DNA from 3 places in the Saccharothrix sp. DSM 118769 genome. Region 3 is predicted to be linked to each of the others. Evidence: riboswitches for the same ligand, from Rfam matches in the RefSeq annotation. Region 3 holds a riboswitch; each other region holds the start of a gene.
What was found. A riboswitch is a leader RNA that binds a small molecule or an ion and turns the genes downstream of it on or off. The one in region 3 is predicted to bind glycine.
Positions count from the first base shown of each region.

Region 1: another riboswitch for glycine. It lies ahead of gcvH (glycine cleavage system protein GcvH); the one in region 3 lies ahead of gcvT (glycine cleavage system aminomethyltransferase GcvT).
Region 2: another riboswitch for glycine. It lies ahead of gcvP (aminomethyl-transferring glycine dehydrogenase); the one in region 3 lies ahead of gcvT (glycine cleavage system aminomethyltransferase GcvT).

Region 1 covers NZ_CP193627.1:8,786,515-8,791,453, reverse strand. Annotated here, with positions in the region: gene ACRAKJ_RS37390 (hypothetical protein) at 1-58, opposite strand, end outside; gene ald (alanine dehydrogenase) at 411-1,517, opposite strand; glycine riboswitch at 1,714-1,804, shown strand; gene gcvH (glycine cleavage system protein GcvH) at 1,929-2,309, shown strand; gene ACRAKJ_RS37375 (L-serine ammonia-lyase) at 2,313-3,677, shown strand; gene ACRAKJ_RS37370 (DUF4265 domain-containing protein) at 4,066-4,533, opposite strand; gene ACRAKJ_RS37365 (NUDIX hydrolase) at 4,587-4,939, opposite strand, start outside.
Region 2 covers NZ_CP193627.1:7,784,560-7,789,498, forward strand. Annotated here, with positions in the region: gene ACRAKJ_RS32620 (hypothetical protein) at 9-284, opposite strand; gene gcvP (aminomethyl-transferring glycine dehydrogenase) at 632-3,520, opposite strand; glycine riboswitch at 3,674-3,764, opposite strand; gene ACRAKJ_RS32630 (MerR family transcriptional regulator) at 3,956-4,522, opposite strand.
Region 3 covers NZ_CP193627.1:8,066,394-8,071,332, forward strand. Annotated here, with positions in the region: gene ACRAKJ_RS33945 (malonic semialdehyde reductase) at 1-126, opposite strand, end outside; gene glyA (serine hydroxymethyltransferase) at 210-1,475, opposite strand; gene gcvT (glycine cleavage system aminomethyltransferase GcvT) at 1,505-2,605, opposite strand; glycine riboswitch at 2,716-2,810, opposite strand; glycine riboswitch at 2,812-2,902, opposite strand; gene ACRAKJ_RS33960 (DUF3817 domain-containing protein) at 2,969-3,271, opposite strand; gene ACRAKJ_RS33965 (hypothetical protein) at 3,287-3,688, opposite strand; gene ACRAKJ_RS33970 (helix-turn-helix transcriptional regulator) at 3,815-4,300, opposite strand; gene ACRAKJ_RS33975 (hypothetical protein) at 4,494-4,655, opposite strand.

The DNA of each region.
Region 1 (4,939 bases), 720 kb from region 3:
TGGACCGGTCCCTCCCGAAGGGGTCGTGGCAGTCGATCCAGCCCTGTGGTTCGGCCATCGGCACTCCGATCGCGAGGGGACGGGGTGGGGCGCGGCGGGGGAGCCGCACGAGCGGACGACCCCGTTGCGTAGCGGCGGGGGTCCCGTCCTGTGCATCGGCCGGCACGGCGTCGTGACTTACCCGTTACCCGGGTAATTCACTCATTAGCTTGAACGTCGGCAACTCCGCGTGGCCGGCGGGGCGTGTGATGTGGGCCGGACCGGTGGGCCCGCTGGGCAGGGAGCCCGGTTCCCCGCTAACATTGGGACGCGGCCCGCTCCCAGTGACCCCCAGGCTGGTTGAGCGGGCCGCCTCGTACGACGAGGGCCCCGCTCACAGCACGTGAGCGGGGCCCCCTCTGTTTTCCGGATCAGATCTCGGGCGCGGTGAACGCCAGGTCGTGCGCCTCGGCCACCGGCGCGTTGGTCAGCAGGCCCGCGTGGGTGTTGAGGCCGAGCGCCAGCGACGCGTCCGCGCGCAGCGCCTCCCGCCAGCCCCGGTCGGCCAGCGCGACCGCGTGCGGCAGGGTCACGTTGGTCAGCGCGTAGGTCGAGGTGCGCGGCACCGCGCCGGGCATGTTCGCGACGCAGTAGAACACCGAGTCGTGCACCTGGTAGGTCGGGTCGGCGTGCGTGGTCGGCCGGGAGTCGGCGAAGCAGCCGCCCTGGTCGATCGCGATGTCCACCAGCACCGAACCGGGCTTCATGTCGGCGACCAGCTCGTTGGTCACGAGCTTCGGCGCCTTCGCGCCGGGCACCAGCACCGCGCCGATGACCAGGTCGGCCTCGCGCACGGCCTGCTCGACCGCGTACCGGTTCGACGTGACGGTGCGCAGGCGGCCCTGGTAGAGGGCATCGATGTGTCGCAGCCGGTCGACGTTGGTGTCCAGGATCTCCACGTCCGCGCCCATGCCCGCGGCGATCACGGCCGCGTTCAGGCCCGCCACGCCGCCGCCGATCACGACCACGCGCGCCGGGTGCACGCCGGGCACGCCGCCGGGCAGCACGCCCCGGCCGCCGGACGGCTTCATCAGCGAGAACGCGCCCACCTGCGGCGCGAGGCGACCCGCGACCTCGGACATCGGCGCGAGCAGCGGCAGGGCGCCGTTCGGGGTCTGCACGGTCTCGTAGGCGATGGCCGTGGTGCCGGAGGCCAGCAGCGCCTCGGTCAGCGGCCGGTCGGCGGCCAGGTGCAGGTAGGTGAACAGGACCTGGCCCTCGCGCAGCCGCGGGTACTCCTCGGCGACCGGCTCCTTGACCTTGAGCACCAGCTCGCCCTCGGACCACACGTCGTCGGCCCCGGCGAGCACCTTGGCGCCCGCGGCCGCGTACTCCTCGTCCGTGATCGCCGAGCCGAGGCCCGCGCCGGCCTCGACGAACACCTCGTGACCGCGTGACGCCAGCTCGTGGGCGCCCGCCGGGGTCAGCGCGACGCGGTACTCGTGGTTCTTGATCTCCCGGGGGACTGCGATCCGCACGGTGGGCTCCTTCGGCTGTCGTGTTCGCCAAAGGTCGGGTACCCGGGGCGCGGTGTCATCGTGCGCGCGGAACCAAGGAGGACGGGTCCGGTTGTGCCGGCGGAACAAGTCGTGCGGCGCGTTGACACCCGTCCGGGCCGGCACCTAGCGTGCGGGTCACCCAACTGAACATCGGCCGCGGCGCCTCGACGGCGCCGGAACCCGCGCGGGAGAGACCTCGTTCGTTCGAGGCGCCGAAGGAGCAAGTCCCCCGCACACTCTCAGGCAGCGAGAACCGCGCGCGGTGAGGCGACTCTGGAAAGCGCACCCTCGTCCGAGGGGGCGCACCCACGGTGCAAGCCGCGCGCGCGGCGAAGCTCTCAGGTCCCAGGACAGAGTGGGGGTGGACCTTCACCACCAGGGAGCGCTGACGTGACCTTTCCGGAGAACCTGCTGTACACGCCCGAGCACGAGTGGGTCGACTGGGCGCCGGGCACCCGGGAGCCCGTGTCGGTCGGGATCACCTCGTACGCGACCGAGTCGCTGGGCGACGTCGTGTTCGTCGAGCTGCCCGCCGTCGGCACGCGGGTCGCGTCCGGCGAGGTGTGCGGCGAGCTGGAGTCCACCAAGTCGGTGAGCGACCTGTACGCGCCGGTCAGCGGCGAGGTCGTGGAGGTCAACACGGCGGCGGTCGACGACCCGTCGTTGATCAACAACGACCCGTACGGCGGCGGCTGGCTGTTCAAGGTGGCCGTCGAGGACGCCACCGGGCTGCTGACCGCCGCGAAGTACGCGGAACTGACCGAGGGCTGATCCGTGGCGATCAGCGTGTTCGACCTGTTCTCCGTGGGCATCGGTCCGTCGAGTTCGCACACGGTCGGGCCGATGCGCGCGGCGACGATGTTCGTGGACCGCCTGGGTGCACGAACGAGTTCAGTCGACCGAGTGCACGTGGAGCTGTTCGGGTCACTCGGAGCAACCGGCCACGGGCACGGCAGCCCGAAGGCCGTCCTGCTCGGCCTGGAGGGCCACAAGCCCGAGGAGGTCGACCCGGTGGCGGCGTCCGCGCGGGTCGAGGAGGTCCGGGCGACCGGGCGGTTGCGGCTCGGCGGCGTCCACGAGATCGCGTTCACCGAGGACACCGACCTCGTCATGCACCGGCGCAAGTCGTTGCCGCTGCACCCCAACGGGATGCGCTTCGAGGCGTTCTCCGGGTCGTCGCCGGTCGACTCGGCCGTCTACTACTCGGTGGGCGGCGGGTTCGTGGTCGACGAGACCGCGTCCGGCACCGACCGGATCAAGCCGGACAGCACGCCGGTCGCGCACCCGTTCCGCAGCGGGGACGAGCTGCTCGCGCGGACCCGGGAGACCGGGCTGCCGATCAGCGGCCTGATGCTGGACAACGAGCGGTCGTGGCGGTCGGAGGAGGAGATCCGGTCCGGCCTGCTCCACATCTGGCAGGTCATGCAGGAGTGCGTGGAGCACGGCTGCACGGAGACCGGCGAACTGCCCGGCGGCCTCAAGGTGCGGCGGCGGGCGGCCGAGATGAGGTCCCGGCTGGCCGCCGAGCACTACGCCACCGACCCGCTGCGGGTGATGGACTGGGTGACCCTGTTCGCGCTGGCGGTGAACGAGGAGAACGCCGCGGGCGGTCGCGTCGTCACCGCCCCCACCAACGGCGCGGCCGGCATCGTGCCCGCGGTGCTGCACTACTACGCGAGGTTCGTGCCGGGCGCGTCCGACGACGGCGTGGTGCGGTTCCTGCTCACGGCGGGCGCGATCGGCGTGCTGTTCAAGGAGAACGCGTCGATCTCCGGCGCCGAGGTCGGCTGCCAGGGCGAGGTCGGCTCGGCCTGCTCCATGGCCGCCGGCGGTCTGGCGGAGGTGCTCGGCGGCACGCCGGAGCAGGTCGAGAACGCGGCCGAGATCGCGATGGAGCACAACCTCGGGCTGACCTGCGACCCGATCGGCGGGCTCGTGCAGATCCCGTGCATCGAGCGCAACGCGCTGGCGTCGATCAAGGCCATCACGGCGGCGCGCATGGCACTGCGGGGCGACGGGTCGCACTTCGTGTCCCTGGACAAGGTCATCAAGACCATGCGGGAGACGGGGAAGGACATGCACCACAAGTACAAGGAGACCGCTCGGGGCGGCCTGGCGGTGAACGTCATCGAGTGCTGATGACCGGCGTCTGACCAGCGCGAATGACTTCCATCGTTGCTCGGTGGTTCTCGCTGGTACCCGACGTCCCACGGCCTGGAGACGGCCTGATCTTGGTCCGAACGCGACGGTCCCCACCTCGGTAGCGCGGGGTGGGGACCGTCGCGCGTCGTGGGCCTGGTCCTCGTTGCGGCACAACCACTCCCGGTGGCAAGGCGGCGGAGCCGCCGCGGCAGTCGACCGCCGAGCCCAGCCCGGTCCAGCCGCGCGACCGCGATCGTCCCGACTGCTGCCGCTGAGGACTGCCTGGGGACATGCTTCCGCAGCCGGCGCGCCTTGATCCCGTACAGCTGGATTCGGCAGTGCCAACGCTTGCCACCCGGCGGGATGTGCAGGCTGTGGGATCGGTTTACCGATCGTTGTTGCTGTGATGTCCTGCTGCTACCGAAGCTTCTTCAAGCACTGCTCCCGCCTTCGCGACCACCAGGAGAAGCGCGGTCCTTGCTGACGAGTAGTCCACCTCGGGTGGGACGTCAACGGCCCACGACATACCTGCGGAAATGGTCTCCCATGAGCAGCCGAGCCGCTGCAAGGCGTCTTCTACCGGGACTGCTGCGTTTTGGCTGGGAATGCTGATCCGAATGGTGGAGTGTCCAGACCTCGTGAGCAGTTCTTCGAAGACCAGTTCTCGTCGGTCGTGATCGGCTCGGACCCGCACGGTATCGCCGAAGGCCACACCCCGAACGAAGAACGGGATGCTGCGCACCTGTACGACCACCTGCGTGGTTGTCTTCTCCGTCCACATCCTCTCCGTGGACAGCGCGGTCGTGAACTCCGATGCGCTCTCGTCCCGCAGGTCGAAGGCGACCTTGAACACCCGGCGCTTGCTCGGCGGTGACGCGGCCTCGTGGTCGACAGGCCGTGGTTGGGTCACAGCAGGTTCACGCCGTCATGAGCGCGAGTGTGCGATGTGGGTTCGAACGCGTCGGTGACCCGTACCGCGTAGGCCGGTGCCATCGCTTCGCGTACTTCGTCCAGTGTCACCCAGCGGACCGCGGTGGCTTCGTCCGTCGTGCTACTGGGTGTGCCGAGTGGGGTGCAGCGGTAGACCAAGGCGACGATGCCGCGCTTCATGTTCTTGTAGACGCCGGACAAGTGCTCGACTTGAATCGAGATGCCGGTCTCCTCCAGGACTTCACGCCTGACGCCTTCCTCGAACGTTTCGGCGAGTTCGAGCACTCCACCCGGTGGCTCCCAGTGGCCGTTGTCCCTGCGGCGGATGA
Region 2 (4,939 bases), 280 kb from region 3:
CTCCGCGGTCACTCCGCGGTTCCGGCGGTGTTCTCGACGGACGCGGTGCGGGCGCGCAGGTCGGCGAGGTCCGCCGCGGCGCGCTGCTGCGCGTCGAGGGTGCCCTCGGCCAGTTGCTCGTAGCGGTGCACGAGCCGGCGCAGGTCGTCGGCCCGGTCCGCGCCGATCTTCGCCTTGCGCACCTCGATGAGGCTGTTGAGCAGGAACAGCACGAGGACCAGGGCGAGGGACAGCACGCCGAGGGCGAGCACGGCGGCCGGCCAGGTCAGGGTGTCGGGGGTCATCGCGGGCGCTCCGGGTCGGTGGTCGGGGTGGCGGGCGCTGCCAGCGCCTCGACCGGCTCGTCACCGGTCGGACCCGTCATCGTGCTCCTTCACGTGCGAGGACTTCCTCGCACGTGAAACCGTAGCAAGACGCCATGGGTCCGTCATCGTCTTCCGGCCGCGCGGCCCGCGCGACCCGACCCGACGGCCGTTGTCCGGCGTTTGTCGTGCGTCGGCGCCGCCCGAAGCCGGACAACGCGCGAGGCGGTAGAACGGTAAGTGCCGGCAGGGGGGAAAGGCGCCGGCAGGGGGCGGGTGGGGGGATCGGGGGTTCGGTCCGATCCCCCCACCCGGAGAAGGGACCCGGGTCAGCCGCCGTAGGCGGAGACCGGCGGGCAGGAGCAGACCAGGTTGCGGTCGCCCTTGGCGCCGTCGATGCGGCGCACCGGGGGCCAGGTCTTCGGCGCGGCGCTGCCCGCGGGGAACACGGCGGTCTCCCGGCTGTACGGGTGGTCCCACTCCGCGGCGATGGAGGCGGCGGTGTGGGGCGCGTTGCGCAGCGGGTTGTCGTCGACCGGCCACTCGCCCGAGCCGACGCGGTCGATCTCGTGCCTGATCGCGATCATGGCGTCGATGAACCGGTCGATCTCGGCCAGGTCCTCGCTCTCGGTCGGCTCGACCATGAGGGTGCCGGCGACCGGGAACGACATGGTCGGCGCGTGCAGGCCGTAGTCGGCGAGGCGCTTGGCCACGTCGTCCACGGTCACGCCGGTCGCCTTCGTGATGGGCCGCAGGTCGAGGATGCACTCGTGGGCCACGAAGCCGCCCTCGCCGGTGTAGAGCACCGGGAAGTGCTCGTCCAGGCGACGCGCCACGTAGTTCGCGGCGGCCACGGCGGTCAGGGTCGCGCGGCGCAGGCCGTCGCCGCCCATCATCCGCACGTAGGCCCACGAGATGGGCAGGATCGACGCCGAGCCCCACGGGGCGCCGCTGATCGGCCCCACGCCGGTCGCCGGGCCCGCGGTGGGCTGGAGCGGGTGGTTCGGCAGGAACGGCGCGAGGTGCGAGCGCACGCCGATCGGGCCGACGCCGGGACCGCCGCCGCCGTGCGGGATGCAGAACGTCTTGTGCAGGTTCAGGTGCGACACGTCCGACCCGAACTTGCCGTACTGGGCGAGGCCGATGAGCGCGTTGAGGTTCGCGCCGTCGACGTACACCTGGCCGCCCGCGTCGTGCACCAGCCCGCACACCTCGCGCACGGTGTCCTCGTACACGCCGTGCGTCGACGGGTAGGTGATCATGATGGCGGCGAGGTCGTCGCGGTGCGCCTCGACCGTCGACCTCAGGTGGTCGAGGTCCACGTTGCCGCGCTCGTCGCACTTCACGACCACGACGCGCATCCCGGCCATGACGGCGGACGCGGCGTTGGTGCCGTGCGCGCTGGACGGGATGAGGCACACGTCGCGGTGCGCGTTCCCGTTCGCGCGGTGGTAGGCGCGGATCGCGAGCAGGCCCGCGAACTCGCCCTGGCTGCCCGCGTTCGGCTGGAGCGACACCGCGTCGTACCCGGTGACCTCGGCCAGCCACCGCTCCAGGTCGGAGACGATGGAGAGCAGGCCGGCGGCGTCCTCGACGGGCGCGAACGGGTGCAGCTCGGCGAACTCGGGCCAGGTGACGGGTTCCATCTCGGCCGTGGCGTTGAGCTTCATCGTGCACGACCCGAGCGGGATCATGCTGCGGTCGAGCGCGACGTCCTTGTCCGACAGCGACCGCAGGTAGCGCAGCAGCGCGGTCTCCGAGCGGTGCGAGTGGAACACCGGGTGGGTCAGGTAGTCGGTGGTGCGGCGCAGGTCGGCGGGGATGCCGTCGGCGGTGTCGGCGTCCAGGGCGTCCACGTCGGGGACGGTCACGCCGAACGCCCGCCACACCAGGTGCAGGTGCTCGCGGGTGGTGGTCTCGTCGCACGCGATCGACACGACGTCCTCGTCGACCCGCCACAGGTTGACGCCCAGCTCGCGGGCGGCGGCGACGACCTCGGCCGCCCGGCCCTCCACGCGCGCCCGGACGGTGTCGAAGAACTCGCCGTGCACGACCTCGACGCCCGCCTCGCACAGCCCGGCGGCGAGCACCGTGGCCATCCGGTGCGCGCGGGTCGCGATGGCCTTCAGGCCCTCGGGGCCGTGGTAGACGGCGTACATGGAGGCCATGACGGCCAGCAGGACCTGCGCGGTGCAGATGTTGCTGGTGGCCTTCTCGCGGCGGATGTGCTGCTCGCGGGTCTGGAGCGCGAGGCGGTAGGCGAGCGAGCCGTCCGCGTCGACGGACACGCCGACGAGCCGGCCGGGCAGCTGCCGCTCCAGGCCCTGCCGGACGGCCATGTAGCCGGCGTGCGGCCCGCCGAACCCGACGGGCACGCCGAAGCGCTGGGTGGTGCCGACGACGACGTCCGCGCCGATCTCGCCGGGCGGGCGCAGCAGCGTCAGCGCCAGCAGGTCGGCGGCGACGACGGCCTGCGCGCCCGCCTTGTGCACCTCGGCGATCAGGGCCTCGTGGTCGCGGACCACGCCGGACGCGCCGGGGTAGGACAGCAGCACGCCGAAGAAGTCGCCGCCCAGGCCGAGGCCCTCCAGGCCCTGCGACAGGTCGGCGACGACGACCTCGATGCCCAGCGGCTCGGCGCGGGTCTCGATGACGGCGAGGGTCTGCGGCAGCGTGTCGGCGTCCACGACGAACCTGGCGGACTTGGACCTGCCCGCCCGGCGCACGAGCGTCATGCCCTCGGCGGCGGCGGTGGACTCGTCCAGCATGGACGCGTTGGCCAGCGGCAGGCCGGTGAGGTCGCCGACCACCGTCTGGAAGTTGAGGAGGGCTTCGAGGCGGCCCTGGGAGATCTCGGGCTGGTACGGCGTGTACGCGGTGTACCAGGCGGGGCTCTCCAGCACGTTGCGGCGGATCACCGGCGGGGTGGTCGTGCCGTAGTAGCCGAGGCCGATCATCTGCGTCATCGGCCGGTTGCGGGAGGCCAGCGCGCGCAGCTCGGCCAGCGCCTCGGTCTCGGTGGCGGGCGCGGGCAGGTCCAGCACCAGGTCGCGCTCGCGGATCGAGTCGGGCACGGCGCGCTGCGCCAGTTCCTCCAGGGAGCCGACGCCGATGACGTCGAGGATGCGGGCCAGCTCGGCGGGCCGCGGGCCCACGTGCCGGTCGGCGAACGGGGTGCCGTGCTCGAGAGCGGCGAGGGGGATGCGGTCCTGCGTCATAAAGGCGCCTCCAGGGCTACGGGCACACTCCGGCCGTTGCCCTCCCCCTCTGTCTTCTGCCCGGCGCCGGGCGCCTGAGAGCTTCACCCGGACTGCTCGACCGGGCTTGCACCGTCGGCGGGGTCGGTTGCCCGACCCGCTTTCCAGAGGCGTCTCACCCGCGCGGTCCTTGCGCCTGAGAGGTTCCGGGGAGGATTTGCTCCTTCGGCGCCGAGACTGGCTCGGACTCTCCCGCACGGGATAAAGCGACTGCTCGCGAATCGTACCCGGCGGGGGTGCCGCCGGTACCGCCGGCGCGACGTGGATCTCACCGGTTTGCCCGCCGCGGAGGTGGGTACCCGCGCACCGCTACCCGTGGGCCCGCCGCGGGCCGAGTCGTCGTCGGTTGTCGACCGCCGGTCGCCCGCGGTCGGCGGTCCGGGTGCGCGGGGGGGCTCAGCCGATGGCGCGGGTGCGGCGGCGGCGGGACAGCTCGTCGTCGGACGGCCCCACGACCTCGGCGCCGTCGGCCCGTTCGGCGGGGAACTCGTGGATCGTGCCGCTGATCTCCCGCATGGCGCCGCTGACCGCGATGCCGAACACGCCCTGACCGCCCTGGAGCAGGTCGACGACCTCCTCGGGCGAGGTGCACTCGTAGACCGTGGTGCCGTCGCTGAACAACGTGATCCGGGCCAGGTCCTGCACGCCGCGGCGGCGCAGGTGGTCGACCGCGACCCGGATGTTCTGGAGCGAGACGCCGGTGTCCAGGAGCCTTTTGACGACCTTCAGGACGAGGATGTCCTTGAACGAGTAGAGCCGCTGGCTGCCGGAGCCGTGCGCACTCCTTATGGTCGGGTTGACCAGCTCCGTGCGTGCCCAGTAGTCGAGCTGGCGGTAGGTGATTCCCGCGATCTGGCACGCGGCGGGGCCGCGGTACCCGACGAGTTCGTCCGGCAGCGAGGAGTCCGGGAACAGTTCACCCTGTTCTCCGGTTCCCGCCCGGATGGGCGCTTCCTCGACCACGCCTGCCTCCCCTCGGTCCGGTCACGACGACCGGCGACCAACGTGAAGCCGCCCCGGTGCCCGAATCACACCGTGGCAATTCACCTGAGCTCGACGGTAAGACCGCCTAGGGGGCAGGTCAACGCGACGCGCTGAGCGTGTCTTGTCTCAAGCTGAGGTTGAGGTTGAGAGATACCCTCGTCGTAAGCCATTTGGGTGACGTTTAGTGATCGTTTAGCTGAAGAACGCTGACGTTGTGTAATCCGAAGGTGTGACACCAGGGGGTGGCACGGAGGGTTGATCCACAACTCACCGCACACGCCTGCGAGGGGCCCGTCCCGGCGCGGGGCCGGCGGCGCGGCCCCTCGCAGGTGTCACCGGTGGGGTAAACGCGGACAGCCGGTCGCGGGGGCGGCGGTGAGCGCGGAACCCGGTGCC
Region 3 (4,939 bases):
GTGGACCTGGCGCAGCTGCTCGTCGGTCACCGGCTCGGCGGTGAACGCGTTGGCCGTGCGGGCCTCGCGGAACAGCAGGTCCTGGGCGTCGGCGGACAGCGCGAGGGAGTCGAGGGTCGCGGTCATGGGTCCTTCTTCCGGTTGTCCCGTGCGTCGTGCACACGGGACAACCGGTTGAAGGCTCAACTTATTTCAGGCGGTGGCCGCGCTCACAGGCTCGGGTAGAGCGGGTGCTTGGCCGCCAGCACCTCGACGCGCGACCGCAGGTCCGCCAGGTCGGGCGACGGCTGGAGCGCGGCGGCGATGATCTCGGCCACCTCGGCGAAGTCCGCCGCGCCGAAGCCGCGGGTGGCCAGCGCGGGCGTGCCGACGCGCAGGCCGGAGGTCACCATCGGCGGGCGCGGGTCGTTCGGCACCGCGTTGCGGTTGACCGTGATGCCCACCTCGTGCAGCCGGTCCTCGGCCTGCTTGCCGTCCAGCTCGGACGCCACCAGGTCGACCAGCACCAGGTGCACGTCGGTGCCGCCGGTGAGCACCTTCACGCCCGCCGCCGCCGCGTCGGGCCGCGACAGGCGCTCGGCGAGGATCTTCGCGCCCTCGACGGTGCGCCGCTGCCGGTCGGCGAACTCGGGCGACGCGGCGTGCTTGAACGCCACCGCCTTGCCCGCGATCACGTGCTCCAGCGGACCGCCCTGCTGACCGGGGAACACCGCCGAGTTGATCTTCTTGGCGAGGTCGGCCTCGTTGGTCAGGATCACGCCGCCGCGCGGGCCGCCGAGCGTCTTGTGCGTGGTCGTCGTCACGACGTGCGCGTGCGGCACCGGGCTCGGGTGCAGGCCCGCCGCCACCAGGCCGGCGAAGTGCGCCATGTCGACCATCAGGTACGCGCCCACCGAGTCGGCGATGCGGCGGAACTCGGCGAAGTCCAGCTGCCGCGGGTAGGCCGACCAGCCCGCCACGATCAGCTTCGGCTTCGCCTCCTGCGCCAGCCGCTCGACCTCGGCCATGTCGACCCGGCCGTCGGCCTCCGACACGTGGTAGGGCACGACGTTGTAGAGCTTGCCGGAGAAGTTGATCCGCATGCCGTGCGTCAGGTGCCCGCCGTGCGCCAGGTCCAGGCCCAGGATCGTGTCGCCCGGCTGGAGCAGGGCGAACATCGCGCACGCGTTGGCCTGCGCGCCCGAGTGCGGCTGCACGTTGGCGAAGCCCGCCCCGAACAGCCCCTTGACCCGCTCGATCGCCAGCCGCTCGATGACGTCGACGTTCTCGCAGCCGCCGTAGTAGCGCCGGCCGGGGTAGCCCTCGGCGTACTTGTTCGTCAGCACCGAGCCCTGCGCCTGGAGCACCGACACCGGCGTGAAGTTCTCCGAGGCGATCATCTCCAGCGTGCTCTGCTGCCGGTGCAGCTCGGCGGCGACGGCGTCCGCGACCTCCGGGTCGAACTCCGCGAGGGAGGTGTTGAAGTGCTCGGACATGGGATCTCTCTCCTAGTCAGCTCGGGCGGTCAGCTCGGGCGCTTGTAGAACGGCAGCGCGACGACCTCGACGGGCTCGCGCTTGCCGCGGACGTCGACGGACAGCTCGGTGCCGGGCTCGGCGTGCCCCTCGGCCACGTAGGCCATGGCCACCGAGTAGCCCAGGGTCGGCGACAGCGCGCCGCTGGTCACCTCGCCGATCGGGGTGCCCCCCGCGTCCAGCACGGGGTAGCCGTGCCGGGGGGCGCGGCGGGAGGTGGTCTTCAGGCCGACGAGGACCTGGCGCACGCCCTCGGCCGCGGTGGCGGCCAGGGCGTCGCGGCCGACGAAGTCGCCCGGCTTGTCGAGCTTCACCACGCGGCCCAGGTTGGCGTGGAACGGGGTGCGGTCCCGGCCCAGCTCGTTGCCGTACAGCGGCATCCCGGCCTCCAGGCGCAGGGTGTCGCGGCAGCCGAGCCCGGCGGGCCTGAGGTCGTGCTCCCGGCCGGCCTCCAGCAGCGCCCGCCACACGTGCGCGGCGTCGTCCGGGGCGGTGAACAGCTCGAAGCCGTCCTCGCCGGTGTAGCCGGTGCGGGCGAGCAGCACGGGCCTGCCCGCCACCTCGGTCGGGTAGGAGGCGTAGTACTTCACCCCGGCCAGGTCGGTCGGGGTGAGGCCGGCCAGGATCTCGGTGGACCGCGGCCCCTGCACGGCGAGCAGCGCGTAGTCGGTGGAGCGGTCCTCGACGGTGGTGTCGAAGCCCTTCGCCCGCTCGACCAGCGCCTCGAACACGACGGCCGCGTTGGACGCGTTGGCCACGACCAGGTACTCCTGGTCACCCGTGCGGTAGACGATCAGGTCGTCGACGACGCCGCCGTCGGCCTCGCAGATCATCGTGTACCGGGCGCGTCCCACGCCGATCGCCGACGCGTGGCCGACCAGGGCGTGGTCCAGCGCGGCGCCCGCACCCGGCCCGGTCAGCACGATCTCGCCCATGTGCGTCAGGTCGAACAGGCCCGCCGAGGTGCGCACCGCGCGGTGCTCGGCCAGCTCGCTGTCGTAGCGCAGCGGCATCCGCCAGCCCGCGAAGTCGGTGAACAGTGCGCCCAGGGCCTCGTGCTCGGCGTGCAGGGGCGTGCGTCGGCTTTCCATCAGGCGGGGTCCTCCCAGGGTGCGGGCATGCCGGTAGCGCCGACCGGTCGGGTCGGCGGGCACGGGTGAAGGGTGACACGGTCCATCGGAGACTCCTCGTCGAAGAAGCCTCCCCCTCTGTCATGAGCCTGAGAGCTTCGCCGCTGCCGGTGAGCGGCTTGCACCGTGGGCGAGGCGCACCGGGTGCGCCTGCTTTCCAGAGTTGCCTTCGTCGGGCGGTAGCTGTGCCTGAGAGATTCCGGGGAGGAGTTGCTCCTTCGGCGCCCCGACTGGTGGGGACTCTCCCGCGCGACATCGACGGCCGTGTTCAGTTGGTACCGCCAGACGCTAGATGTGCCTGGTGGCCGGGGTCAACCCGCCGCGTCACAGGGCTTTCTCGGCCCGGACGCTCTCCACGACCTTGCGCTCGGCGTAGAACGACACGAACGGGACGGTGCCGGCCAGCAGGACGAGCACCGTGGCCTTGATCGACCAGCGCGCCTTGAGGGCGAGGTCGACGGTGAGCACCAGGTAGATGGCGTAGAGGAAGCCGTGGACGGGGCCGACGACCCTCATCATGGTCTCGGTGCCGCCCGCGTACTTGGCGATCATGGCGACCACGAGCAGCAGCAGGCCGACGCCGACCACGTAAGCCATGAACCGGAACCTGGTCAACGCGCCGCTCATCGCCCTACCCTCACCTCACCGCTGGTCCCGCGCGTGGAGCTGGGCGAGCATGCGGTTGTAGGCCGCCAACTCGTCGTCCTCGTCGTCGCGCGCGGGTGTTCCGACGGGGTCAACGGTAACGACCGGCGCCGGCGGCTCGGCCACCGGCTCCCGGGTACCCCCGTCGGGGGTGACCTCGGTCTCCCCGGCGGTCCCCTCGGCCCGGCGCTGGGCGTCCAGCCTGCGGATGCGCCACACCATGAACGCCGGGAACAGGCCGAACAGGGGCCACTGGAACACGTAGCCGAGGTTCTGGAACGTGCCGCCCGCCTGGGAGAAGCGCTCCCACTGCCAGTAGGCGAGACCGCAGCACACGACCAGCGCGGCCACGCAGACAGCGGCGATGGCGACGCGCTTGGGGGTGATGAGGCCGTGCACACCTCAAGGGTACTTCGCGGGAGCTGAGAGCCCCCTCGGGCCGGGGCTCCCCACGCGGGAGCCCGCCCCTCACGGGCGTTGGGCCCCTCGACCTCAGGAGCCCGCCCGACTCTTCGTCGATCCGGACTAGGCGACGCCGTCCCGGCGTTGCCTCTGCAACCTGGCCACGCACCAGGCTGCCGCACTGCCCCGACGCAGGTGCTGGAGCACCGTCATCGGGCCGAGACGACGACCGAGGTCGGCGGGCGTGAGCCCGGCCGCCCGGTAGTCCAGAGCGCGCTGGTCCAACGGGCTGATGCCCGCGTCCCACCACAGCTCCGCCTCCGACAGGTCACCCACCAGCTGCCAGTAGCTGGCGGCGGCGGCGAGCAGGGGTTCGGGCACCTCGGGCGCCCTCTTCCGCATCGCCGCCACGTAGGCGGGGTCCGCGGACTCGACCCTCATCAGGCCGCGGTTCCCGCCGTTCGCCCGCTGCACCGGGATCCCCGGGGACGGCGGGGCTTCCGCGAGCCACGCGTCCTTGATCCGGTTCACCTCCTGCAGCTCGGCGTCGTCCGAGCGCTCAGCCGCCCACTGCCGCAGCAGCTCGTCGACTCCCGAGTCCTCGACCATTCTGCCTCCTCGTCGGTCGAAGATCAGCCAATGCAGCGCACCGTATTAGCGGGTACCGACAACCGCTAGACCCTGGTTTGCCAAAAACCCTGTTACCAGCGCGTTATAGCCCTCATTCCACCCGTACGGTGCAACGTCGAGGAGTCAAAGTCACCGTGGGTGACCGCATTGAGCGGAGCCGCGGCGGGGTGCGCTAGGCGAAGAGGCTGCGGACGAAGGTGATGATCGACTCGGCGCCCGACTGGAGCCAGCCGAGGGCGGTCTTCACCGCGTCGGCCGATTCGTTGGGCTGGGTGACGAGCAGGAACAGCACCAGCGCGACCGCCGCCAGCGTCACCACCTTCTTGACGTTCACTGATCGGTCTCCGTCCGTTCACGAGGCAGGGGCCGACGGACGCCGTGCCCGTCGCGTCACCCGACATGCTCCACCATTCACCCGGACGATGAACGCGCAACCCTCCGACGTCCCCCGACTGGGGGTAGCGGCGCCCACGCAACCACGCCTGGGCAGTGGCCACTGTCACCTGATCGGACTATCAAGGGGACCAGTGGTCCCGCCGATCACCTAGTTACGGGCACTCGCCCACCCCCCTGGCACGGACACCGAGGTCGAGCGACACCGTCACACCCGCACAGCAC